4 regions of the Paraburkholderia sp. EG286B genome follow, and region 2 is predicted to be linked to each of the others. Evidence: predicted binding sites of a transcription regulator. Region 2 holds the regulator's gene; each other region holds the start of a gene.
The links. Region 2 encodes LexA, which represses DNA repair genes until DNA is damaged. Its sites were predicted from a motif close to ACTGTATNNNNATACAGT; they were not measured.
Positions count from the first base shown of each region.

Region 1: a site for LexA is predicted at 3,150-3,167, ahead of AB4Y42_RS11240 (PA0069 family radical SAM protein). Genes of this name have one in related genera too.
Region 3: a site for LexA is predicted at 3,374-3,391, ahead of dinB (DNA polymerase IV). Genes of this name have one in related genera too.
Region 4: a site for LexA is predicted at 1,948-1,965, ahead of recA (recombinase RecA). Genes of this name have one in related genera too.

Region 1 is NZ_JBFRCF010000004.1:509,899-515,666, forward strand. Features, by position in the region: gene AB4Y42_RS11225 (acyl-CoA dehydrogenase) at 1-1,056, shown strand, start outside; gene AB4Y42_RS11230 (D-amino acid dehydrogenase) at 1,138-2,424, opposite strand; gene AB4Y42_RS11235 (Lrp/AsnC ligand binding domain-containing protein) at 2,601-3,089, shown strand; gene AB4Y42_RS11240 (PA0069 family radical SAM protein) at 3,204-4,349, shown strand; gene AB4Y42_RS11245 (NINE protein) at 4,378-4,851, opposite strand; gene AB4Y42_RS11250 (sorbosone dehydrogenase family protein) at 4,989-5,768, opposite strand, start outside.
Region 2 is NZ_JBFRCF010000006.1:448,151-453,918, forward strand. Features, by position in the region: gene AB4Y42_RS16165 (ABC transporter permease) at 1-455, opposite strand, end outside; gene nodI (nodulation factor ABC transporter ATP-binding protein NodI) at 514-1,428, opposite strand; gene AB4Y42_RS16175 (universal stress protein) at 1,749-2,219, shown strand; gene AB4Y42_RS16180 (DUF2939 domain-containing protein) at 2,281-2,964, opposite strand; gene AB4Y42_RS16185 (hypothetical protein) at 3,061-3,438, opposite strand; gene lexA (transcriptional repressor LexA) at 3,519-4,169, opposite strand; gene AB4Y42_RS16195 (sulfate ABC transporter substrate-binding protein) at 4,462-5,520, shown strand; gene cysT (sulfate ABC transporter permease subunit CysT) at 5,647-5,768, shown strand, end outside.
Region 3 is NZ_JBFRCF010000002.1:426,648-432,415, reverse strand. Features, by position in the region: gene AB4Y42_RS05320 (2-hydroxychromene-2-carboxylate isomerase) at 1-420, shown strand, start outside; gene AB4Y42_RS05315 (NAD(P)H-dependent flavin oxidoreductase) at 485-1,486, opposite strand; gene AB4Y42_RS05310 (PadR family transcriptional regulator) at 1,675-2,217, shown strand; tRNA gene AB4Y42_RS05305 (tRNA-Met) at 2,356-2,432, shown strand; gene AB4Y42_RS05300 (aspartate/glutamate racemase family protein) at 2,528-3,235, opposite strand; gene dinB (DNA polymerase IV) at 3,401-4,573, shown strand; gene AB4Y42_RS05290 (amidohydrolase family protein) at 4,679-5,768, shown strand, end outside.
Region 4 is NZ_JBFRCF010000004.1:154,864-160,631, forward strand. Features, by position in the region: gene AB4Y42_RS09600 (sensor histidine kinase N-terminal domain-containing protein) at 1-1,031, opposite strand, end outside; gene AB4Y42_RS09605 (response regulator transcription factor) at 1,044-1,796, opposite strand; gene recA (recombinase RecA) at 2,045-3,121, shown strand; gene recX (recombination regulator RecX) at 3,154-4,062, shown strand; gene AB4Y42_RS09620 (DUF2889 domain-containing protein) at 4,182-4,877, shown strand; gene sucC (ADP-forming succinate--CoA ligase subunit beta) at 4,928-5,768, shown strand, end outside.

The DNA of each region.
Region 1 (5,768 bases), on a different contig from region 2:
GACGTGCACTGCGTGTCGATCGAACACAAGCTCGGCATCAAGGCGAGCCCGACCGCCGTGCTGCAGTTCGGCGATCATGGCGGCGCGATCGGCCAGTTGATCGGCGAAGAGAATCGCGGCCTCGAATACATGTTCATCATGATGAACGCGGCGCGTTTTGCGGTGGGCATGCAGGGCGTGGCCGTCTCCGATCGCGCGTACCAGAAGGCGCTCGCCTATGCGAAGGAGCGCGTGCAGAGCCGTCCGGTGGACGGTTCCGCGAAAGCGGCGGTGAGCATCATCCATCACCCCGACGTGCGCCGCATGCTCGCCACGATGCGGGCGCTCACCGAAGCCGCGCGTGCGCTCGCTTACGTGGCGGCGGGCGAGAGCGACCGCGCGCATGGCGACCCCGACGAGGCGGCCCGGGCGCGGCATCAGGCGCGCTACGAATACCTGGTGCCGATCGTGAAGGGCTGGAGCACCGAGCTGGCGCTCGAAGTGACGAGCCTCGGCGTGCAGGTGCATGGCGGCATGGGCTTTATCGAGGAAACGGGCGCGGCGCAGTTCTACCGCGACGCGCGCATCCTGCCGATCTACGAGGGCACGACGGCGATTCAGGCAAACGATCTCATCGGGCGCAAGACGCTGCGCGACGGCGGCGCGGCAGCAAAGGCGCTGCTTGCCGATATCGCGCAGACCGTCGACGCGCTAGCCGCACAACAAGGCGCGGCGTTCGAGTCGATGCGTAAGCATCTCGCGGCAGGCAAAGAGGCGCTGGCGTCGGCCGTGGACTTCGTGCTCGCGAAGGCGAAGAGCGATCCGAACGCGGTGTTCGCGGGCAGCGTGCCGTATCTGAAGCTGGCGGGCATCGTGCTGGGCGGCTGGCAGATGGCGCGCGCCATGCTCGCCTCGCAGCGTCTCATGCAGGCGGACCCGAAGTTTCATGGCGCGAAGATCGCCACGGCGCAGTTCTTCGCGCAACACGTCTTGCCGCAGGCGGTGGCGCTCGAAGCGGCGATCGTCAGCGCAAACGGCAGCGAGGGCGTGCTGGCGCTGGCGGAGGATCAGTTCTGACGCAGCCGGGCGCTACTCAAAACGAGAAATGAAACACGGCGCCCTGGAGGCGCCGTGTTCGTTCCCGCAGCGTGGCTGGCTTCAGGCATACGCCGGACGATGCGAGCCTTGCGTGTCGCCGAGATAGCGGTGCACCGAAAGATCGTCGGCGCGGATGGCGGGCTGCTTGCCCGAGATCAGGTCGGCGAGCAACTGGCCCGAGCCGCACGACATCGTCCAGCCGAGCGTGCCGTGACCCGTGTTCAGGAACAGGTTCGAGATCGGCGTGCGGCCGACGACCGGCGTGCCGTCCGGCGTCATCGGGCGCAGACCGGTCCAGAAGGTGGCCTTCGTCGTGTCGCCGCCGCCCGGGAACAGGTCGTTCACGCACATTTCGAGCGTTTCGCGGCGCGCTTGCTTGAGCGTCTTGTCGAAGCCGACGATCTCGGCCATGCCGCCCACGCGGATGCGGTCGTCAAAACGCGTGATCGCGATCTTGTAGGTTTCGTCGAGCACGGTCGAAACCGGCGCGGCACTCGCATTCACGATCGGCGCCGTGATCGAATAGCCCTTGAGCGGATAGACCGGAATCTTCACGAGGCCCGCGAGCAGCTTCGTCGAGAAGGAGCCGAGTGCGACCACGTACGAATCGGCGCGCACCAGCTCGCTGCCGCATTGCACGCCCGCGATCCGGTCGCCCTGCATGGCGAGACCATCGATCGGCGTGTTGTAGCGGAATTTCACGCCCAGTTGTTCGGCCATGGCGGCAAGGCGCGTAGTGAACATCTGGCAGTCGCCGGTTTCGTCGCCGGGCAGCCGCAGGCCGCCCGTGAGCTTGCCCGACACCGCGGCGAGCGCGGGTTCGGCGCGGCCGAGTTCGGCGGCCGTGAGCAGTTCGTACGGAACGTTCGCGTCTTCGAGCACGGCGATGTCCTTCGCCGCGCCTTCGAACTGCTGCTGCGTGCGGAACACCTGGAGCGTGCCGCCCGTGCGGCCTTCATACTGAATGCCCGTGTCGGCGCGCAGCGCCTGCAGGCAGTCGCGGCTGTATTCGGCGAGGCGCACCATGCGGCCCTTGTTGAGCGCGTAGCGCTCGGCCGTGCAGTTCTGCAGCATCTGCCACATCCATTGCAGCTGGAATTTGGTGCCGTCCAGACGAATGGCGAGCGGCGCGTGCTTCTCGAACATCCACTTGATCGCCTTGAGCGGGACGCCCGGCGCGGCCCACGGCGCGGCGTAGCCCGGCGAGATCTGGCCGGCGTTGGCAAAACTGGTTTCGAGCGCGGGACCGGCCTCGCGGTCGATCACCGTGACTTCGTGGCCCGCGCGGGCGAGATACCAGGCGCTGGCCACACCGACCACACCACTGCCCAACACGACGACTCGCATAGCTGCTCCATATAGATTCGTTGAGCTACGCCGCGTTGCCGGGACCCTGGAAGCCGTGTTTTGGCACCGATAGGGAAGAAGGCATGAAATTTCGGGTGTAGCCAGTATTTCTAGCTATGCTATTGTTGTACGTCCAGGTTTTGTTATCGTATTTTTCAGATTTTCGGGAAGAAATCATGAGAACGCAGCGCCAACCGGTCCGTGCGCTCGACCGGCTCGATCACCGCATCCTGAAGCTGCTCCAGGAGGACGGCCGCATGGCCATGAAGGACCTCGCAGAGCAGGTCGGGCTCTCGGTCACGCCGTGCATCGAGCGGGTCAAGCGCATGGAGCGCGACGGCGTGATCACGGGCTACTTCGCACGCGTGAATCCCACGGTGCTGGGTGCGGCGCTGCTCGTGTTCGTGGAGATCACGCTCGACCACAAGAGCGGCAACATGTTCGACCAGTTCCGCCGCGAGGTGCAGAAGATCCCGGAGGTGCTCGAATGCCATCTCGTCTCGGGCGACTTCGACTATCTCATCAAGGCGCGCATCGGCGAGATGGCGGACTACCGCAAGCTGCTCGGCGACATCCTGCTGCAACTGCCGGGCGCCGTGCAGTCGAAGAGCTACGTGGTGATGGAAGAGATCAAGGAGACGCTGACCATCGCCGTGGGGGAATGACGAGGGTCACTGTGGCGGCTGAAAGCGCCCCGTTTTTAGGACTCGACAACGCGGATCGATACTGTATATTTATACAGTATCGATCCGCGTTTTCTTGTCTATTTCGCTCCAGCCGTGACCGACTCCCATCACCCCGATCCCGACGCCTGGTATCCCGTTGCGCCGCCCACGGCGCGCAAGGGGCGCGGGGCGGTCACGAATCTGCAAGGGCGCTACGAAGTCGACCGGCGCGAAGCGTTCGACGACGGCTGGCAGCAGACGGGCGGCGGCGGGGACCATGGCGATGAAACGGGCGAGCCCAGGCTGCGCAGCGAAGTGTTCGAAGAGCGCGCGAAAAGCATCCTCACGCGCAACCAGTCGCCGGACATTCCGTTCAACGTGTCGCTCAATCCCTATCGAGGCTGCGAGCACGGCTGCATCTATTGCTTCGCGCGGCCCACGCACAGTTATCTCGGCCTCTCGCCGGGGCTCGATTTCGAGAGCCGTATCTACGCCAAGGTCAATGCGGCGGAGTTGCTCGCGCGGGAAATCGCCAAGCCGTCGTACGAGCCCGAGCCGATCGCGCTGGGCGTGAATACCGACGCCTGGCAACCGGTGGAGCGCGACCTGCGCATCACGCGCCGCGTGGTCGAAGTGCTGGCCGAACGGCAGCATCCGTTCGCGGCCATCACGAAATCCTCGCTGATCGAGCGCGATCTCGACCTCCTCGCGCCGATGGCCGCGCGCAAGCAGTTCATGGCGGCAATCACGATCACCACGCTCGACGCCGATATCGCCCGCACGCTCGAACCCCGTGCGGCGACACCCGCGCGGCGGCTGCGCACCATCCGCACGCTAGCTGAAGCCGGTGTGCCGGTGGGCGTGAGCATCGCACCCGTAATCCCGTTCGTGACCGAGCCCGACATGGAGCGCGTGCTAGAAGCCTGCGCCGAGGCCGGTGCGACAAGCGCAAGCTACATCGTGCTGCGCCTGCCATGGGAGGTCGCGCCGCTGTTCCAGGACTGGCTGGCGGCGCACTTCCCGCAGCGTGCGGAGCGCGTGATGAGCCGCGTGCGCGATATGCGCGGCGGCAAGGACTACGAGTCGGCGTTTTCGCAGCGCATGAAGGGCACGGGGCTATGGGCCGACCTGCTCAAGCAGCGCTTTCACAATGCCGTGCGGCGCCTCGGGCTCAACGAGCGGCGTCACGGCATTCTGGACATGTCGGCGTTCGTGCAGTCGAAGACCGTGCGCGAGAAGCCGCAGCTCGACCTGTTCTGAGCCGTTACTGCGCGATTTACGGCGCGATTTACTGCGAGATCGCCTTCGCGGCCTCGACCTGCGACTCGAAGTACGTTTGAAACGAAAGTGCGAGTCCCGTCATCAGCAGGAACGCGCCAATCAGCAGCGAGAAGATCACGACGAAGATCACCGTCCAGCCCGAGCGGCTCGTGCGGCCTTGCTCCACGAACGCGGCGTTGAACTGCGCGTCCCATTTGGCGTCGGGGCGCAGCCCGTAGACGATCGCCGCCAGAAACGCCGAGATGACCGACACCGCGCCGATCACGGCGAGCACCCAGCCGGCAATCGACGCGCGTTCGGTGGCGACGAGCAGCATCACGCCCGGAAGGCCGATGAGCGTGCCGAGCAAATGCGCCCAGCCCCACACGTCGCGTGGGCCGTATAGATAGAAGCGGTGTGCGCCGAGACTGCCAAACAGGAAGGCGAGGGCGGCGGTGAGCGTCTTGGAGCGAAAGCGTGCGGGGTTCTTGTCGTTGGGCATGGGCTCGGGCGAAACGTGGGCGTTCGGCCGTCATGAGCGCATTACGTCAAACACACACGGGCCGCCGGGCATTGTATGCCGCACGCCGCGCTTGCAGCACAAGCGCACGCTTATGCCCGGCACCATGCCTGCCCGCGTCACGGTTTCGTGTAGGTCACGCGATAGATCGCGCCCGCATAGTCGTCGCTGACAAGGAGCGATCCGTCGGGCAGCGGCAGCACGTCGGCGGGGCGGCCCCATTGGGTTTCGTCGGCGTTGAGCCAGCCCTGCGCGAACACTACCTGGTGCGCGTTCGTGCCGTCGGGGTTGGCGCTCACGCGCACCACGCGATAGCCGACCTTCTTGCTGCGGTTCCACGAGCCGTGCTCGGCGATGAACATGCTGTTCTTATAGTCGGCCGGGAACATCGAACCGGTGTAGAAGCGCATGCCGAGCGACGCCACATGCGCGCCGAGTTTGAGGACCGGGGGCGTGAAAGCGCTGCACGGATGGCCTGCGCCGAACTCGGGGTCGGCGACGTTGCCGCCGTGACAATAGGGAAAGCCGAAGTCCGCGCCCCCATGCGCGAGGCGGTTGAGCTTGTCGTCGGGGATGTCGTCGCCGAGCATGTCGCGGCCGTTGTCGGTGAACCAGAGTTCGTGCGTCTGCGGATGCCACGCGAAGCCGACCGTGTTGCGCACGCCGCGGGCGATAGTCTCGTAGTGCGAGCCGTCGGGGTCCATGCGCCCGATCATCGCGAAGTGCACGCGCTGCGGGTCGCTGGCCGGCAGGCAGACGTTGCACGGCGCGCCTTGCGGCACGTAGAGCTTGCCGTCGGGGCCGAAGGCGATGAACTTCCAGCCGTGGTGGTGCTCGCTGGGCAGCGAATCCGTGACGACGACGGCTTTGGGCGGATCGTCGAGATGGCGGTCGATGTC
Region 2 (5,768 bases):
GCCACCACCATGATCGCCACGCCCGAGAGCACCGACTTGCTCGCGGCCCACATCACCTCGCCGAGCACGACGTCGCCGAGCGTGAGCGGCGTGTGCATGATCGCTTCCCACGTGCGCTGCACGTGCATGCGCGAGAAGCCCGAGTACATCGACTCGAAGCTCGCCGACATCATCACCGAAGACGACACCGTGCCCGCCGCGAGAAACGCGATGTACGAGACGCCGTCGACGTGCCCGACCATCAGCCCGAGCCCGAAGCCGAGACCGAACAGATAGATCATCGGGTCGGCGAGATTGCCGAACATCGACGCGAGGGCGAGCTTGCGCCAGACCAGATAGTTGCGCCGCCACACGGCCATCCAGTGCGTGGCGTTCGAAGGCAGCGCGGCGCGCGGCTCGCGCACGCTCGCATGCTCGGGGCGCGAGGGCGTCGGGTTGTTGGTGCGTGTCTGCATGGTGTCCTTGGCGATTCGTACGCCGCCGTCGATCTTGCCGCCGTTAATCCAGCCGCCGTTAATCCTGCATCTCGCGGCCCGTGAGCCGCAGGAACACGTCTTCGAGATTCGCGGGCCGGTGCAGGTAGCGCAAATCGGAGCGATGGCGCAGCTTCGCATGGACGGGCGCGGGGTCGTCCACATAGCAGAACAGCGTCTCGCCGCTGATCTCCGTGCGCTTCGCATCGCCCGCGAGTTCGTCGCGCAGCGCCACCGGGTCCGGTCCGTACACCTCGATCACGTCGCAGCCGATCTCCGATTCGATCAGCGCCTTGGGTGCGCCCTCGGCGATCTTGCGGCCTTCCTCGATCACGCAGACGCGATTGCAAAGCCGTTCGGCCTCCTCCATGAAATGCGTGGTGAGGAGGATCGTCTTGCCGCGCGCGAGCAGCGAGCGCAGCCGCTCCCAGATCAGATGCCGCGCCTGCGGATCGAGGCCCGTGGTGGGCTCGTCCATCACGAGCACGTCGGGGTCGTTCACGAGCGCGCGCGCGAGCGTGAGACGCCGGCGCATGCCGCCGGAGAGCTCGCCCACGCGCGCGTCGGCCTTGCTTTCGAGGCGCGCGAATTCGAGCAGCGGCGCGACGAGGTCGCGCGTTTCGCGCGCAGACAAGCCGAAGTAGCGGCCGAACACGAGCAGGTTCTCGCGCACGGTGAAGTCGGGGTCGAGATTGTCGAACTGCGGCACCACCCCCACGCGCTGGCGGGCGTGGCGTGCGCGCGCCGGCACCGGCTCGCCGCACAGGCTGATGCGACCCGCATCGGGCGAAACGATGCCGAGCAGCATGCGCAGCGTCGTGGTTTTCCCCGCGCCGTTCGGGCCGAGCAGTCCGAAGCACTCGCCGGGAACGACGTCGAACGACAGGCCGTTGACGACCGCCCTGTCTCCGTAATGTTTGATGACCTGCTCGAATTCGATGGCGGGTGCTGGCATGGACCGGTTGAACGTGAGTCGAACGGGCATCGCGCGAGTCGCTCGAAGTACCGAACGAAAAATCGCACGAAACAAGGCGGCCCATTTTAGTGCATTGCTGCGTGGCGGGTCGGGCCGCGCTTCGAAGCGGTTTGACGATACGCGGGCAAATGCATGTCACGGCAAGCATTCAGCACTGAGCAAGATGCGTGCGGCGGTCGCGACACATCTGGCGTTTTTCGATGCACACCTGGCGTTTTCCAGCCCTTGCATGTGGAATTGCGGCGCACCATCATGAGAATCGCACAGCCTGCAAATCACGCGGGCGGGGAGAAGCGATCATGGCGAGCTATAAAAAAATTCTGCTCTGTTACGACGGCTCGCGCGAAGGCCGCAAGGCACTGCGTTGCGGCGCCGATCTTGCACTCGATCTGCAAGCCGAGACGCATTTGCTCTCGGTCGTCGACATGCGTTCGACGATTGCGCAGAGCGCCGGCTTGCTGACCGATGTGGCCTGCGGCCGCTTCGAAGAAACGGCGCGCGAGATCCTTCAGGAAGGCGTGGACTGGCTAACCGAGCGCGGCGTGCGCGCTCAGGGGCATTTCGCGTTCGGTCATCCGATCGACGAAATCGCGAATCTGGCCAACGAGCTGAATGCCGACCTCGTGGTGGTGGGCCACCGCTGCCGCACGGGGCTCTCGCGCTGGTGGATGGGCGCGGGCAACACGCCGCTGCTCGACCGCGTATCGTGCAGCATTCTGGTGGCGTGTTCGTCGGCGGCTGAGGAAAAGCAGCAGCAAGCCGCCGCATAGCGGATCAAGCGGGCCGGTTCGTAGAGAGCCGGCCTGGCTCGGCTGTCACCACCGGTCTGTCTCAGTTCGAGACGTTGCCTTCGTCGAGCTCGACGGCCGAGAGCTTCCACGAGAAGAGCCCGTGACGCTGCAGGATGGCGGCGTAGTGCTCGCCCGTACTGCCGCGGTCCCACGTGAGCGCGAACTCGTTGAGGCCGCGATAGCCGGCCGTGGTCACTGGCCGGGCCTCGGGCGCGGGATTGCCGGATGCCGCCGGGGCCGGTGGCGAGGCAGAGGCGGGTGCCGATTGCGCCGGTTCCGCCGATTGCGTGGATGGCGCGCCGGATTCCGCCGGCGGCGGCGCGTGCGGGCGGTCGCCGGGCTTGCCCGTCGGCGGCATGCCATCGAGCAGGGCGGCCACGCCTTCCGGTGTGGCGTAGGCATCGACGAGCGGACTAATCAATGCCGCGCCAATCACGGCGCCGAGGATCAGCAGCGGATTGCTGCTGTGCTGCCCCTCGACGCGCCGATGCAGCATCTCGCCCACCTGCTGTTTCAGGCTCAGGCGCAGCGCAGGGTAATCGACGTACTCGTTGAGCGCGACGGCGTCACGCGCATCGGCGGCGGCTTTCATGTGCTTCACCGCGATATAGGGCGACGCATAGGCGTAGCCGATCGCGGCAACCACCATTGCGACGGCAACCGTGATCGCGACGGGCTTTTTCCAGCCTTGGGTCTTACGCGGGGTAGAGAGAGATTCCGTCATCGGCATAGGGCAAATCGTTTAAACACGGTGTTGACCGCAAACCAGGCCAAACGATCCCGCCCGTAACCTCTTCTCACATTTCAGCTGCGTTCCTGCTTACTTCGCGAGCGCCGCGGGCAGGTCGCTGTGCTGTTCGGCGATGCAGCGGTCGATCGCGCGGCAAACCGCGTCGACCGTACCGACGAGGATGAGCCGCGACGGGCCCTGATAGACGCGCACGGGCGCGCGGCGCATGGGCTGTTCGGTGTTGAGCGTGCTGTTGAGCGACACGCGCGCAAACGCGGGCTGGGCCGAGGGCAGCACGGGCAGGTCGGCCGTGCTGGCCGCCACCATCTCTGGCGAGTCTTCGAAAAGCGAGCCGCTCAGCGCGGCAGCCGAACCGCGCACTTCGCGGACCGCGCACGAGGCGATTCCACGGAGATGGCGAAGACGGCCGAATTGGCGGAAGGGCAGCAGGCGGGCAAGGCGTTCCATGACTCTCTCCAGGTAGTGCGCAGACGGTGCGTGCGCAAACTCTGCGCGAACTGCGCGCAAACTACGCGCAGACGGATTGCTTAGAATTCGGTGGGGCGGATCAGGCCGACCGCAATGCCTTCGAGCGCGAATTCCGCGCTGCCGGCCTCGACAAAAATATTGTCGTAGTCGGGGTTCTCGGCGATCAGCTCGAGCCCGTTCGGACGGCGCTTCAGGCGCTTCACGGTGACGTCGTCGCCAAGGCGCGCCACGATGATCTGGCCGTCTTTCGCTTCGGCCTTCTTCTGCACGGCTAGCAGGTCGCCGTCGAGGATGCCGGCGTCGCGCATGGACAGGCCGCGCACCTTCAGGAGGTAGTCGGGGCGGCTCGAGAAGAGCGCCGGGTCGCACATGTAGTTCTGCGAGATGTGCTCCTGCGCGAGGATCGGGCTACCCGCCGCGACGCGGCCGACGAGCGGCAGCGAGAGCTGCATGATGCTCGGGTGCGGGAGCGTGAACTGGTGCGGCAGGTCGTCGGGCCCCGGCACGAGACGGATGCCGCGCGAGGCGCCCGCAGCCAGTTCGATCACGCCCTTGCGCGCCAGCGCACGCAGATGCTCCTCCGCGGAGTTGGCCGAGCTGAAGCCGAGTTCCGCCGCGATCTCGGCGCGCGTGGGCGGGAAGCCCGTGCGCTCGATGGCCCGGCGAACCAGATCGAAAACCTGCTGCTGTCGTGCGGTGAGTTTGGTCATGGCGCCACTGTATGTTTGAACAGGTAACTGTATTTTTATACAGTACTCGCCACTTTTCAAGTGTTACTTGAAGTTCATCGACTGAGCGTTGCCATCAGGCCGCTTTCCCGTGTTTGCGCGGATGAAACCGCGTTCCAGCAGCGACTTCCTCTGCCCTTACCACTTTTGCGTATTAAAAAATGAGAAAACATCATTTTTAATAATGTAAGCGGATCGCTAGACTGGCCTCCATCGTTAGCTGCAACTCACCAATGAGCGCAAACGAGCACACACGAGAACGGAGAACAGATAGATGGGCACGACACATACGGGGCGCGCGGGCTGGCTGAAAACACTGGCGGCAAAACTGGTCATCGGCGTGGCGCCGCTCGTCGGGGTCACGGCGATGGCGGCCATGGCGCCCATCGCCGCTCACGCGGATACCTCGCTGCTCAATGTCTCCTACGATCCGACGCGCGAGCTGTACCAGGACATCAACGAAGCCTTCATCAAGCAGTGGAAGCCGAAGACGGGCGAAACGCTCACCATCAAGCAGTCGCATGGCGGCTCGGGCGCACAGGCGCGCTCGGTGCTCGACGGCCTGCAGGCCGACGTCGTGACGCTCGCGCTGGCATGGGACATCGACGCGCTCGCCAACAAGGGCATCGTCGCGAAGGACTGGCAAAAGCGTCTGCCCGACAACGCCTCGCCGTACACGTCGACCATCGTGTTCCTCGTGCGCAAGGGCAACCCCAAGCACATCAAGGACTGGGACGATCTGACCAAACCGGGCGTCTCGATCGTCACGCCGAATCCGAAAACCTCGGGTGGCGCGCGCTGGAACTATCTCGCGGCGTGGGCGTATGCGCTGCACCAGCCGGGCGGCAACGAGCAGAAGGCGAAGGACTTCGTCACGAAGCTCTACAAGAACGCGGGCGTGCTCGATTCGGGCGCGCGCGGCGCGACGACGAGCTTCGTGCAGCGCGGCATCGGCGATGTGCTGATTGCATGGGAGAACGAAGCATTTCTCTCGCTCAAGGAGTTCGGCCCGGACAAGTTCGAGATCGTGGTGCCCTCCGTGAGCATTCTGGCTGAGCCGCCGGTCGCCGTGGTGGACAAGGTCGTCGACAAGAAGGGCACGCGCAAGGAGGCCGAGGCCTACCTGCAGTTCCTCTATAGCGAAGAGGGCCAGGAGATCGCCGCGAAGAACTTCTACCGTCCGCGTTCGGACAAGGTCCCGGCGGCGCTCACGGCGAAGTTTCCGAAGCTCAAGCTCTACACGGTCGACGACACCTTCGGCGGCTGGCCCAACGCGCAGAAGACGCATTTCGCAGATGGCGGCGTGTTCGATTCGATCTATCAGCCGCAGTAAAGCTGTCGGGCAGTACGCGGTCCGCATAACGACGTGACCGCATAACAACGAAGCGCGCCTACGGGCGCGCTTTTCGGCGCGAATTGGCAACGCACGAATCGCGCAACCCATGTCTGGACGATGAGCATGACAACGTTTCGATTGCGCAAGCCCAGTGCGCTGCCTGGCTTCGGCTTGACGCTCGGCATCACGGTGGCTTACCTGAGCCTCGTGGTGCTCATTCCGCTTGCCGCCACCTTTCTCAAGAC
Region 3 (5,768 bases), on a different contig from region 2:
ATGATGCTCGAGATGCGGCGCTTCATCGGGCGGCATGGGCTGAGCGCCTATCGGCACAATCCGCACTTCCCGGTGAACACGTTGCAGATCATGCGCGGCGCCATTGCGGCGCAGCGCAACGGCACGTTCGAGCGCTACGTGGACCGCATGTTCGCGCACATGTGGGAAGAGGGCCTCAAGATGGACGACCCCGCCGTGATCCGCGCGGCGCTCGAGGCGGACGGCCTCGACGCCACGGCATTCGAAACGGCGATTCAGGACGCCGATGTGAAGGCCGCGCTGCTTGCGAACACGCAGTCGGCGTTCGAGCGCGGCGCGTTCGGCTCGCCGACGTTCTTCGTCGGCGACGAAATGTACTTCGGCAAGGATCAACTGCGCGACGTCGAAGAGGAAATCGCGCGCGTGAAGTCGCACGCATAAAACGCGGCGCTGCAGCACGAGGCGAGGCGGGCGCGGCATGATCGCTCCCGCCTCGCGCCGCGCATCAGAGCGCGGCTTGTTCCACCGTTTGTTCCTCGGCTTGCGGCGCGGCGACCACGCCCAGACGCACGCGCGCCGCCTCGTATTCGCGCTGCAAACGCGCGACGAGTTCAGCCGCAGGCACGACGCTCTTCACCGCGCCGATGCCCTGGCCCGAGCCCCAAATGTCCTTCCACGGCTTCACGCGCGTCGAGCCGAAATTCATCGCCGACGGATCCGACTGCGGCAGCGCTTCCGGATCGAGGCCGCTCGCCACGATGCTCTGGCGCAGATAGTTGCCGTGCACGCCCGTGAAGAGATTCGAGTAGACGATATCGCCCGCGCCGCCTTCGACGATCATTTGCTTGTAGGCGTCGACGGCATTCGCTTCGTGCGTGGCGATGAACGCCGAGCCGATATAGGCGAGATCGGCGCCCGCCGCCTGCGCCGCGAGAATTGCGTTGCCGTTGCCGATCGCGCCCGACAGCAGCAGCGGGCCGTCGAACCATTCGCGAATCTCGTGGATGAGGGCGAACGGCGAGAGCGTGCCCGCGTGGCCGCCCGCACCGGCGGCCACGGCGATGAGGCCGTCCGCGCCTTTCTCGATGGCCTTCTTCGCGAACGTGTTGTTGATGACGTCGTGCAGCACGATGCCGCCCCATGCGTGGATCGCGTGGTTGACCTCTTCGCGCGCGCCGAGCGACGTGATGACGATCGGCACCTTGTATTGGGCGCACACACCAAGGTCGTGCTCGAGGCGGTCGTTCGACTTGTGGACGATCTGGTTGACGGCGAACGGCGCCGCCGGGGCGTCCGGATGCTTCGCGTTGTACTCGGCGAGCTCGGTGGTGATGCGGTCGAGCCATTCACCGAGCATGTGCTCGGGGCGCGCGTTGAGTGCGGGGAACGAACCGACGACGCCTGCCTTGCACTGGGCGATCACGAGATCGGGATTCGAAATGATGAAGAGGGGCGAGCCGACGACGGGAATCGACAGGCCGCGGCGCAGCACGGCGGGCAGGGACATCCATATCTCCTGGATTGGGGCGGCCGCCGGGTGCGGCTGCCGTCGCGTGATTCGATGCGCCGGCGTACGCGCCGGCTGGCAGGCTCAAACATAGCAAAGTCGCCGAAACTATGCAACCAGTTGCATAGTGGGAAAATTCGGTCCGCAACAGATCCGGTATCGGGCGGGGCGTGGTTTAGAATCGCCGCATGTCGACGCCGCATGCCATCCTCATCGCCTTGCTGGAAAAGCCTTCATCGGGCTACGACCTCGCGCGCCGCTTCGATCGCGCGATCGGCTATTTCTGGCACGCCACCCATCAGCAGATCTATCGCGAACTGGGCCGCATGGTCGACGCGGGGTGGGTCTCGGTCATCGAAGACGAGACGGCCGCCGCGTCGCGCAAGAAGGTGTACTGCGTGTTGCCGGTCGGGCGGGATGAAGTGGCGCGCTGGGTGCGCGAGACCGCGCTCGACCTCGACTCGCGCAACGTGTTTCTGCTCAAGCTGCGTGCCGATGCCGTGATCGGGCCGCTCGGCCTCGCCGAGGAACTCGCGCGGCTCATCGAAGAAAATCGTGCGCGGCTCGCGACCTATCGGGAGATCGAGCAGCGCGATTTTGGCGCGGCATCGCTCACGCGCGGGCAGCAGTTGCAGTACGCGATCCTCAAGGCGGGCATCCATACGCAGGAGATGTGGCTTGCGTGGGCGGAAGAGGTGCGCACGCTGGTGGAACCCCCGCAGGCACAGTGAAATGTGCCAGGTTGTCCGAAGTAATTATCGCGTTGCGATTACCTGCCCGACGGTGTCCGAACGAGCGACGTTTCAATCGTGTGAAAAAGCCTCTTGACGGAGTGATTGAGGCACCCTATAATTCTTTTCTCTGACGGACGCGGGGTGGAGCAGTCTGGCAGCTCGTCGGGCTCATAACCCGAAGGTCGTAGGTTCAAATCCTACCCCCGCAACCAAACGTCTTAAGCAACAAGGCCTCGTGCCAAACAATGAACCCGCTCTGAGCGGGTTTTTTGTTTTCTGCGGCTTGAAGCTGCAACGAGCGCCATCGCTAGGCACCTGCCTCGCTTCCAATCGCCCAATCCACCGCGGCCTGCGCGTGCAACGCGGTCGTGTCGCACACCGGCAGTGCCGAGTCGTTCTGTCCAATCAGCAGCGTGATTTCCGTGCAGCCGAGAATGACCGCCTGCGCGCCGCGTGCCGCGAGGTCTTCGATCACGCGCTGATACACGCGCCGCGACTGCGCATCCACGTTGCCGTGACACAGCTCGTCGTAGATGATCCGGTGCACGTCCGCGCGATCGTGTTCGTTCGGCACGATTGCTTCGATGCCGTGCGCCTCGCGCAATCGCCCCACATAGAAGTCCTGTTCCATCGTGTAGCGCGTGCCGAGCAGGCCCGCTCGCGTGAAGCCCGCGGCGCGCAACGCCTGGCCGGTCGGGTCCGCGATATGCAGGAAGGGGATCGAGATCGTCGCCTCGATCGCCGCGCGCACGCGGTGCATCGTGTTCGTCGCGAGCAGCACGATCTCGGCGCCGCCGCGTTCGAGCTGCTGCGCGGCCTCGGCCATCTGCACGCCCAGCGCGTCCCAGTCGCCCGCGCGCTGGAGCGCTTCGACCTGCGCGAAGTCCACGGTCACCATCAGGCTGCGCGCGTTGTGATGGCCGCCCAGACGCGCCTTCGCGTGGCGGTTCAGCAGCCGGTAATACTCGGCCGACGATTCCCAGCTCATCCCCCCAATCACGCCGATCGTCTTCATCGATTCGTTCCTCGCTCTCGTGGCCTGTTCAGTCCGCACGAGTATAGGCCCGCGCAGCCAGCAGTCCAGAGACGGTCTGGCCGATCCGAAGCGGTACGGGAGCCGATAAAGGGCGCGGACACTTGTCTTGAAAATAGTACTGTGTTTTTGTACAGTATCGAGACCGTGAACTCGCCTTCCTCCGACCTCGCGCCGCCGGCTGCGCCCGCCCCGGGGCGCTCCGCCGCCGCACTTATCGCCGCCGCTCGCAAGATCATCCATTGCGACTGCGACTGCTTCTATGCGTCGGTCGAAATGCGCGACGACCCCTCGCTGCGCGGCCGTCCGCTCGCCGTGGGCGGCCGGCCCGACCAGCGCGGCGTGATCGCCACCTGCAACTACGAGGCGCGGCGCTTCGGCATACATTCGGCGATGTCGTCGGCGCTCGCCATGCGCAAGTGTCCCGAGCTGCTGATCCTGCCCACGGCGATGGAGAAGTACCGCATTGCCTCGCGCGCGATCATGGCGATCTACCGCGACTACACGCCCGACGTCGAACCGCTCTCGCTCGACGAAGCCTATCTCGACGTCACGCGCGCCTCGCGCTGCAAGGGCAGCGCCACGCTGATCGCCGAGGAAATACGCGCGCGCGTGCGCGAAACCGTGGGCGTGACGGTATCGGCGGGCGTCGCGCCCAACAAGTTCATCGCCAAGATCGCCTCGGACTGGAACAAGCCCGATGGCCTCTTCGTCGTGCGTCCGCCTGAAGTCGATGCCTTCGTCGCCGCGCTGCCCGTGCGCAAGATCCACGGCGTCGGCAAGGTCACGGCGGCGAAGCTCGAAAACCTCGGGCTCACCACCTGCGCGCAACTGCGCACGTGGTCGCTGTTCGATCTGCATCGGCATTTCGGCGTCTTCGGCAAGCGGCTCTACGAACTCGCGCGCGGCCTGGATGACCGGCCCGTGCGCGCCGATCAGGAGCGCAAGTCGGTGAGCGTCGAAACGACCTATGTGAACGACCTGCTCACGCTCGAAGCGTGCAGCGAGGAGCTCGAGCGGCTTGCGGTGCAGCTCGACGCGCGCATCGAACGCGCGGCTTGCGCGCACGCGGTGCGCAAGCTCTTCGTGAAGATCCGTTTCGCCGACTTCCAGCGTACGACGGTCGAGTGTGTGGCCGACGCCACCGATGTGCGCACACTGCTACTAATGCTCGAAAAAGGGCTCGCGCGGCGCAAGCTGGCGGTGCGACTGCTCGGCGTGGGCGTGCGGCTCGAAGAGGACAACCCGGCGTTGCGCGGGCAGTTCGCACTCTTCGACGACGATCCCGCGGAAGACGACGGCCCGATCGCGCCCGTCTGACGCCTGCGCGTAGAGGCGGGCCACGCCGCTGGCGGCGTCATTCTGGCGTCGATAGAATCGACGCGAGTCTTAACGAAAGCGCCACGCCAGAACAAGGAGCCGCAGATGGACCTGATCATTCGCCGCGCGGTGCTCGCGCATGCGCATCCCGCCGGGTATCCCACGGTGGATATCGGCATCGAGGGAGGGCGCATTACGGCGGTCGAGCCGCAGCTCACGACGGCGGCGCACGAGGAGATCGATGCCGCGGGTGCGCTCGTGAGCGCGCCGTTCGTCGATGCGCATTTCCACATGGACGCCACGCTTTCGTATGGCCTGCCGCGTGTGAATGCATCGGGCACGCTGCTGGAGGGCATCGCGCTCTGGGGCGAGCTCAAGCCGCATCTCACGCAGGAGGCGCTCGTCGAACGCGCGCTGCAGTACTGCGACTGGGCCGTCGCGCGCGGGCTCCTCGCGATCCGCTCGCACGTCGATGTATGCGACGCACGGCTGCTCGCGGTCGAGGCGCTGCTGGAAGTGAAGCGCCGCGTCGCGCCGTATCTCGATCTCCAGCTCGTGGCGTTTCCGCAGGATGGCGTATTGCGCAGCCCCGGTGCCTTCGACAATCTCAAGCGCGCGATCGCGATGGGCGTGGACGTGGTGGGCGGCATTCCCCACTTCGAGCGCACGATGGCGGAGGGCGCCGAATCGGTGCACCTGCTCTGCGAGTTCGCCGCCGACAAGGGCCTGCGCGTGGACATGCATTGCGACGAATCCGACGACCCGCTCTCGCGCCACATCGAAACGCTCGCGGCGCAGACGCACCGGCTGGGCATGCATGGGCGCGTGACCGGCTCGCATCTCACCTCGATGCATTCGATGGACAACTACTACGTGAGCAAGCTGATACCGCTCATGCGCGAGTCGGGTGTCGCGGCAATTGCGAATCCGCTCATCAACATCACGCTGCAAGGGCGCGCCGATACCTACCCGAAGCGCCGCGGCATGACGCGCGTGCCCGAGTTGTTGGCGGCAGGCGTGACCGTCGCGTTCGGCCACGACTGCGTGATGGACCCGTGGTACAGCTTCGGCTCGGGCGACATGCTCGAAGTCGCGCACATGGGCCTGCATGTCGCGCAAATGACGGGCACCGACGCCTCGCGCGCCTGCTTCGACGCGGTGACCGTGAATGCCGCGACGATCCTCGGCCTCGAAG
Region 4 (5,768 bases), on a different contig from region 2:
GAGCGGTGCACTTCGGCGGGCGCGTTCTGGCGCAGCGCGAGCTCGGCCTGGGTGCGCAGGCCCGCGAGCGGCGTTTTCATCTGATGCGCGGCGTCGGCGATGAAGCGCTTTTGCAGCTCCATGTTCTGTTCGAGCCGCGTGAGCAGGTCGTTGAACGAGGTGACGAGCGGCTCGATTTCGGGCGGCGCGCGGCGCGCTTCGAGCGGCGATAGATCGTCGGGCCGACGCATGCGGATGTTCGACTGCAGCGCGTGCAGGGGCGCGAGGCCGCGCGAGAGGCCGAACCACACGAGCAGGATCGCGAGCGGCAAGATCACGAACTGCGGCAGGATCACGCCCTTGATGATGTCGTTGGCGAGCTGGCGGCGCTTGTCGAGCGTTTCCGCGACCTGCACGAGCACGGGTTGACCTTGCCGGTCGTCGGCGCCGGGATGCTTCGGCTCCACCGTCGTGTAGGCGACGCGGATGTCGATGCCATGCAGCGTGTCGTCGCGGAACTCGACGAGGCCCGGCGGCGGGCGGTCGTCATCGTGCGGCAGCGGCATGTCGCGATCGCCGCCGATCAGCTCGCCGCGGCTGCCGAGCACCTGATAGAACACGCTGTCGACGTTATCGGCGCGCAGGAAGTCGCGCGTGGAGGCGGGCAGCGTCAGTTCGGCCACGCCGTTCACCGGCTGGATCTGGCGCGCGAGCACATAGGCGTCGGTTTCGAGCGCGCGGTCGAAGGGGCCGTTGGCGATCGACTTTGCCACGAGATACGTGACCGCGATGCTCATCGGCCAGAGCAGCAGCAGGGGCGCGAGCATCCAGTCGAGAATCTCGCCGAAGAGCGAGCGCGGGCGCGCCTCGGCGGCGGCTTCGGCTTCGTCGGGCGGGGCGAACGGATTGGCGTAGCGGGCGTCGCGCGCGTCGTCGTCGAGGGCATCGGCCGCGAATGCGGTCGCGCCCGGGGCGCTGTCGCCGGCCGAACCGGCCACGCCTGCGGCGCCCTTGGGCGGCACGGCGCGCGCGATGGGAGGACGCCCGGCCATCGTCGATCCCGCCTACTTGAAGTAGTGGCTGGCGGGCATCGCCGGCGCGGCGTCGGGCGTGCCGGCGGGTGTCTGGCTTGCGCCGGCCTGCGTGTCCTTCGCCTCCTTTTCGAGGCAGTAGCCGAGCCCGCGCACGGTCACGATGCGCACGCCGCCCGCTTCGATTTTCTTGCGCAGCCGGTGCACGTAGACTTCGATGGCATTGTTGCTGACTTCCTCGCCCCATTCGCACAGGTGGTCGACGAGCTGCTCCTTCGAAACGAGCCGCCCGAGCCGCTGCAGCAGCACTTCGAGCACGCCCAGTTCGCGCGCGGAAAGGTCGAGCACCTGGTCATTGATGCGCGCAATGCGTCCCACCTGGTCGAACGCCAGCGCGCCATGCCGCACGACGGTCGGGCCGCCGCCCGCGCCGCGCCGCGTGAGCGCACGCACGCGCGCTTCGAGCTCGTTGAGCGCGAAGGGCTTGGCCATGTAGTCGTCGGCGCCGAGGTCGAGGCCTTTGACGCGCTCGTCCACGCTGTCGGCGGCGGTGAGGATCAGCACGGGCAGGTTGGAATTGCGCGCGCGCAAACGGCGCAGCACCTCGAGGCCCGGCATTTTCGGCAGGCCCAGATCAAGGATCAGGAGGTCGAACGACTGCATCGACAAGGCGGTATCGGCATCCACGCCGCTACGCACGTGATCAACGGCATAGCCTGATTGGCGGAGTGATCTCACGAGCCCGTCCGCGAGTATGCTGTCGTCTTCGGCAATGAGGATTCGCATGTTGCGCCAGCGTCGCCTTCGAGGCGTTTTGACCTCGTAGTCAGGCTCGTAACACCCGCGCCGCGCCGCGTCCTTGAAGGCGCGGCCAGGCGACGCGCGGCGGTCTCCCGAAATTCGCGGTTCTGGATCGCCAGAAAGGCTTGCCAAAACCACTGTTTTTTTATACAGTGTCTGCGTTCGTGTGCATTAGCCCGAATGAGGCGTGCGCAAGGTCACGAGACGCCGTTCATCATAGCAAAGGACGATTCATGGAAGATAGCAAGAAAGGCTCGGCTGGGCTGACTGCTGAAAAGAGCAAGGCGCTGGCCGCCGCGCTCGCGCAGATCGAAAAGCAGTTCGGCAAAGGGTCGATCATGCGACTCGGCGACGGCGAAGCGGTCGAGGACATCCAGGTAGTCTCCACCGGTTCGCTCGGCCTCGACATCGCACTCGGCGTGGGCGGTCTGCCGCGCGGCCGGGTGGTCGAGATCTACGGTCCGGAATCGTCGGGCAAGACCACGCTCACGCTGCAGGTGATCGCCGAAATGCAAAAGCTCGGCGGCACGGCGGCGTTCATCGACGCGGAACACGCGCTCGACGTGCAATACGCCGCCAAGCTCGGCGTGAACGTGCCCGAACTGCTCATCTCGCAGCCGGACACGGGTGAGCAGGCGCTCGAAATCACCGACGCGCTGGTGCGCTCGGGCTCGATCGACATGATCGTGATCGACTCGGTCGCGGCGCTCGTGCCGAAGGCCGAAATCGAAGGCGAAATGGGCGACTCGCTGCCGGGTCTGCAGGCGCGTCTGATGTCGCAGGCGCTGCGCAAGCTCACCGGCACGATCAAGAAGACGAACTGCATGGTGATCTTCATCAACCAGATCCGCATGAAGATCGGTGTGATGTTCGGCAACCCGGAAACCACCACGGGCGGCAACGCGCTCAAGTTCTACTCGTCGGTGCGTCTGGACATTCGCCGCATCGGTTCGATCAAGAAGAACGACGAAGTGATCGGCAGCGAAACGCGTGTGAAGGTCGTGAAGAACAAGGTCTCGCCACCGTTCCGCGAAGCCGTGTTCGACATTCTCTACGGCGAGGGCATCTCGCGTCAGGGCGAAATCGTCGACCTCGGCGTGCAGGCCAAGATCGTCGACAAGGCGGGTGCGTGGTACAGCTACAACGGCGAGCGCATTGGCCAGGGCAAGGACAACGCACGCGAATTCCTGCGCGAGAACGCGGACATTGCTCGCGAGATCGAAAACCGCATCCGCGAATCGCTTGGCGTGAGCACGATGCCGGACGGCGTCAAGGATTCCGGCGAAGTCGAAGTCGCTGACGAAGAGTAAGTCCACCAGGCTCTCGTAGATAAGGCAAGTTGATGCGCAAGGGCGGGTCACCCACGTCCTCGCCTTCCGGCGAGCAGGCTAACCCGCGAGCGGGTTCGCCTGCGGACAGGGGCGCCGAGCGGCGCTCCGCCGACAAGCCTGCCGACTCGCGCACGAGCCGCTCAAGCCATTTGAGCCGCGACGCCCAGCCGGGCGATCGCGGCTTTGCGCATTCTGGCGCCGCGTTTTCCTCGCCCACCGATCTCAGCGACGATGGCGGCGCGGTCTTCGAAGTCCCGTTCGAGGCTTTCTTCGACGGGGCGGATGAAGCGGCGGCAAACCTGCCGCCAGAGCCGCTGTCCGAACCAACATTCAAGCGATCGCGTCGCGCGCCTCTCGAAACGGCGCGCGAATCCAGCGCACCGCAAGGCGACCAATACGAGCGCAGCTCGGCCAGCCGCGCCGCACGCGCCAGCGAGCGCGAAAAGTCGTCCACGGCGAAGCAGCGCCCCGAGCGCTCCCTCAAGGGCCGCGCGCTCGGCTATCTATCGCGCCGCGAATACAGCCGCGCCGAGCTCTCGCGCAAGCTCATGCCGTACACCGAGGACGCCGACGCACTCGAAGTGCTGCTCGACTCGCTCGAACGCGAGGGCTGGCTCTCCGACGCGCGCTTTGCCGAAAGCGTCGTGCACCGGCGCGCGTCGCGCGTGGGGGCGGGGCGTATCGTCAGCGAACTCAAGCGCCATGCGGTGGGCGAAGCGCTCATCGAAGAGGTGAGCTCGCAACTGCGCGAGACCGAGCTCGTGCGTGCCCGCACGGTCTGGCAGAAGAAGTACGGCCAGTTGCCAGAGACGCCTGCCGAGCGCGCGCGTCAGGCGCGCTTTCTCGCGGCGCGCGGCTTCTCGATGTCGATCATCGGCAAGATCCTCAAGGGAATCGACGAAGACTGGTCCGACAACTGAGCCGGCCGTCTCGAAAAATCCACGCAGGCAAGTCCCCGCCCGGCCTGTGTGTTCGCGGCTGTCTCAAATACCCGGTATGTTAAAATCACGAGGTTTTCCAATCCGGTCTTACCTTTAGCATGCCGCTTTCTCCGCCCGTGCCCCGCCAGTTGCGCCATCAGCGCGCCATCCGGGCGGTTGCCTATGAGCGCGAAGACGGCCTGTGGGACATCGACGCGTGCCTGACCGACCACAAGCCACGCGACGTGCCGCTCGCCGCCGGTGTCCGGCCCAATGGTCTGCCGATCCATGAACTCTGGCTGCGCATTACGATCGATCGCAAGCTCAACGTCGTCGACGCCGAAGCGTCGTCCGACTGGGTGCCTTACGACGGTCAGTGCCAGAACGCCAATCCCGCCTATCGGGCCCTTATCGGGCTCAATCTCCTCGACAATTTCCGCCGTGAAGCGGGCCGGCTCCTCGCCGGCACGGTCGGCTGCACACACCTCACAGAAATGTTGGGCGTTTTGCCGACCGCTGCGATCCAGGCGTTCGTCGGGGCAGTGTGGGACACATCGAATGGCTCGCCGGGCGAAGCGCCCGGACCGGAACTCGGCAAGACCGCCGGAGGCAATGAGGCCGCCGGTGAAAAGCCGCCCTTCCAGCTTGGCCGCTGCCATGCGCTGCGGTTCGACGGGGAGGCGGTGAAGCAGTTTTATCCGCGCTGGTATGGCCATGTGCCGCGTTCAATCGCACGCGGCGCGGAAACCCCCAGCGTGCGCGACAGCCGGAGCCCGGGCCAAGAGGGCAGGGCCGACGCCGTCTCGCATGAATAACAACAGCGGAATCGAAGTTCACTCCAACTCTCAGACTGAAGGAATCACGCATGAAGATTCACGAGTACCAGGGTAAGGAAATCCTGCGGAAATTCGGAGTCGCGGTCCCGCGCGGCATCCCGGTGTTTTCGGTGGATGACGCGGTCAAGGCCGCTCAAGAGCTGGGCGGTCCGGTTTGGGTCGTCAAGGCGCAGATCCACGCTGGCGGCCGCGGCAAGGGCGGTGGCGTGAAGGTGGCCAAGACGATCGAGCAAGTCCGCGAATACGCGAACCAGATCCTCGGCATGCAGCTCGTCACGCACCAGACCGGTCCGGAAGGCCAGAAGGTCAACCGTCTGCTGATCGAAGAAGGCGCCGACATCAAGCAGGAACTGTATGTCAGCCTCGTCGTTGATCGCGTGTCGCAAAAGATCGTTCTGATGGGTTCGAGCGAAGGCGGCATGGACATCGAAGAAGTCGCCGAAAAGCACCCGGAACTGATCCACAAGGTCATCGTCGAGCCGTCGACGGGTCTGCTCGACGCCCAGGCCGACGACCTCGCCGCGAAGATCGGCGTGCCGGATGCTTCGATTCCGCAAGCCCGCGCCATCCTGCAAGGCCTGTACAAGGCATTCTGGGAAACCGACGCTTCGCTGGCTGAAATCAACCCGCTGAACGTCTCCGGCGACGGCAAGGTCATCGCGCTCGACGCGAAGTTCAACTTCGACTCCAACGCGCTGTCCCGTCATCCGGAAATCGTCGCTTACCGCGACCTGGACGAAGAAGATCCGGCCGAAATCGAAGCCTCGAAGTTCGACCTCGCGTACATCTCGCTCGACGGCAACATCGGCTGTCTCGTGAACGGCGCAGGCCTCGCCATGGCGACGATGGACACCATCAAGCTGTTCGGCG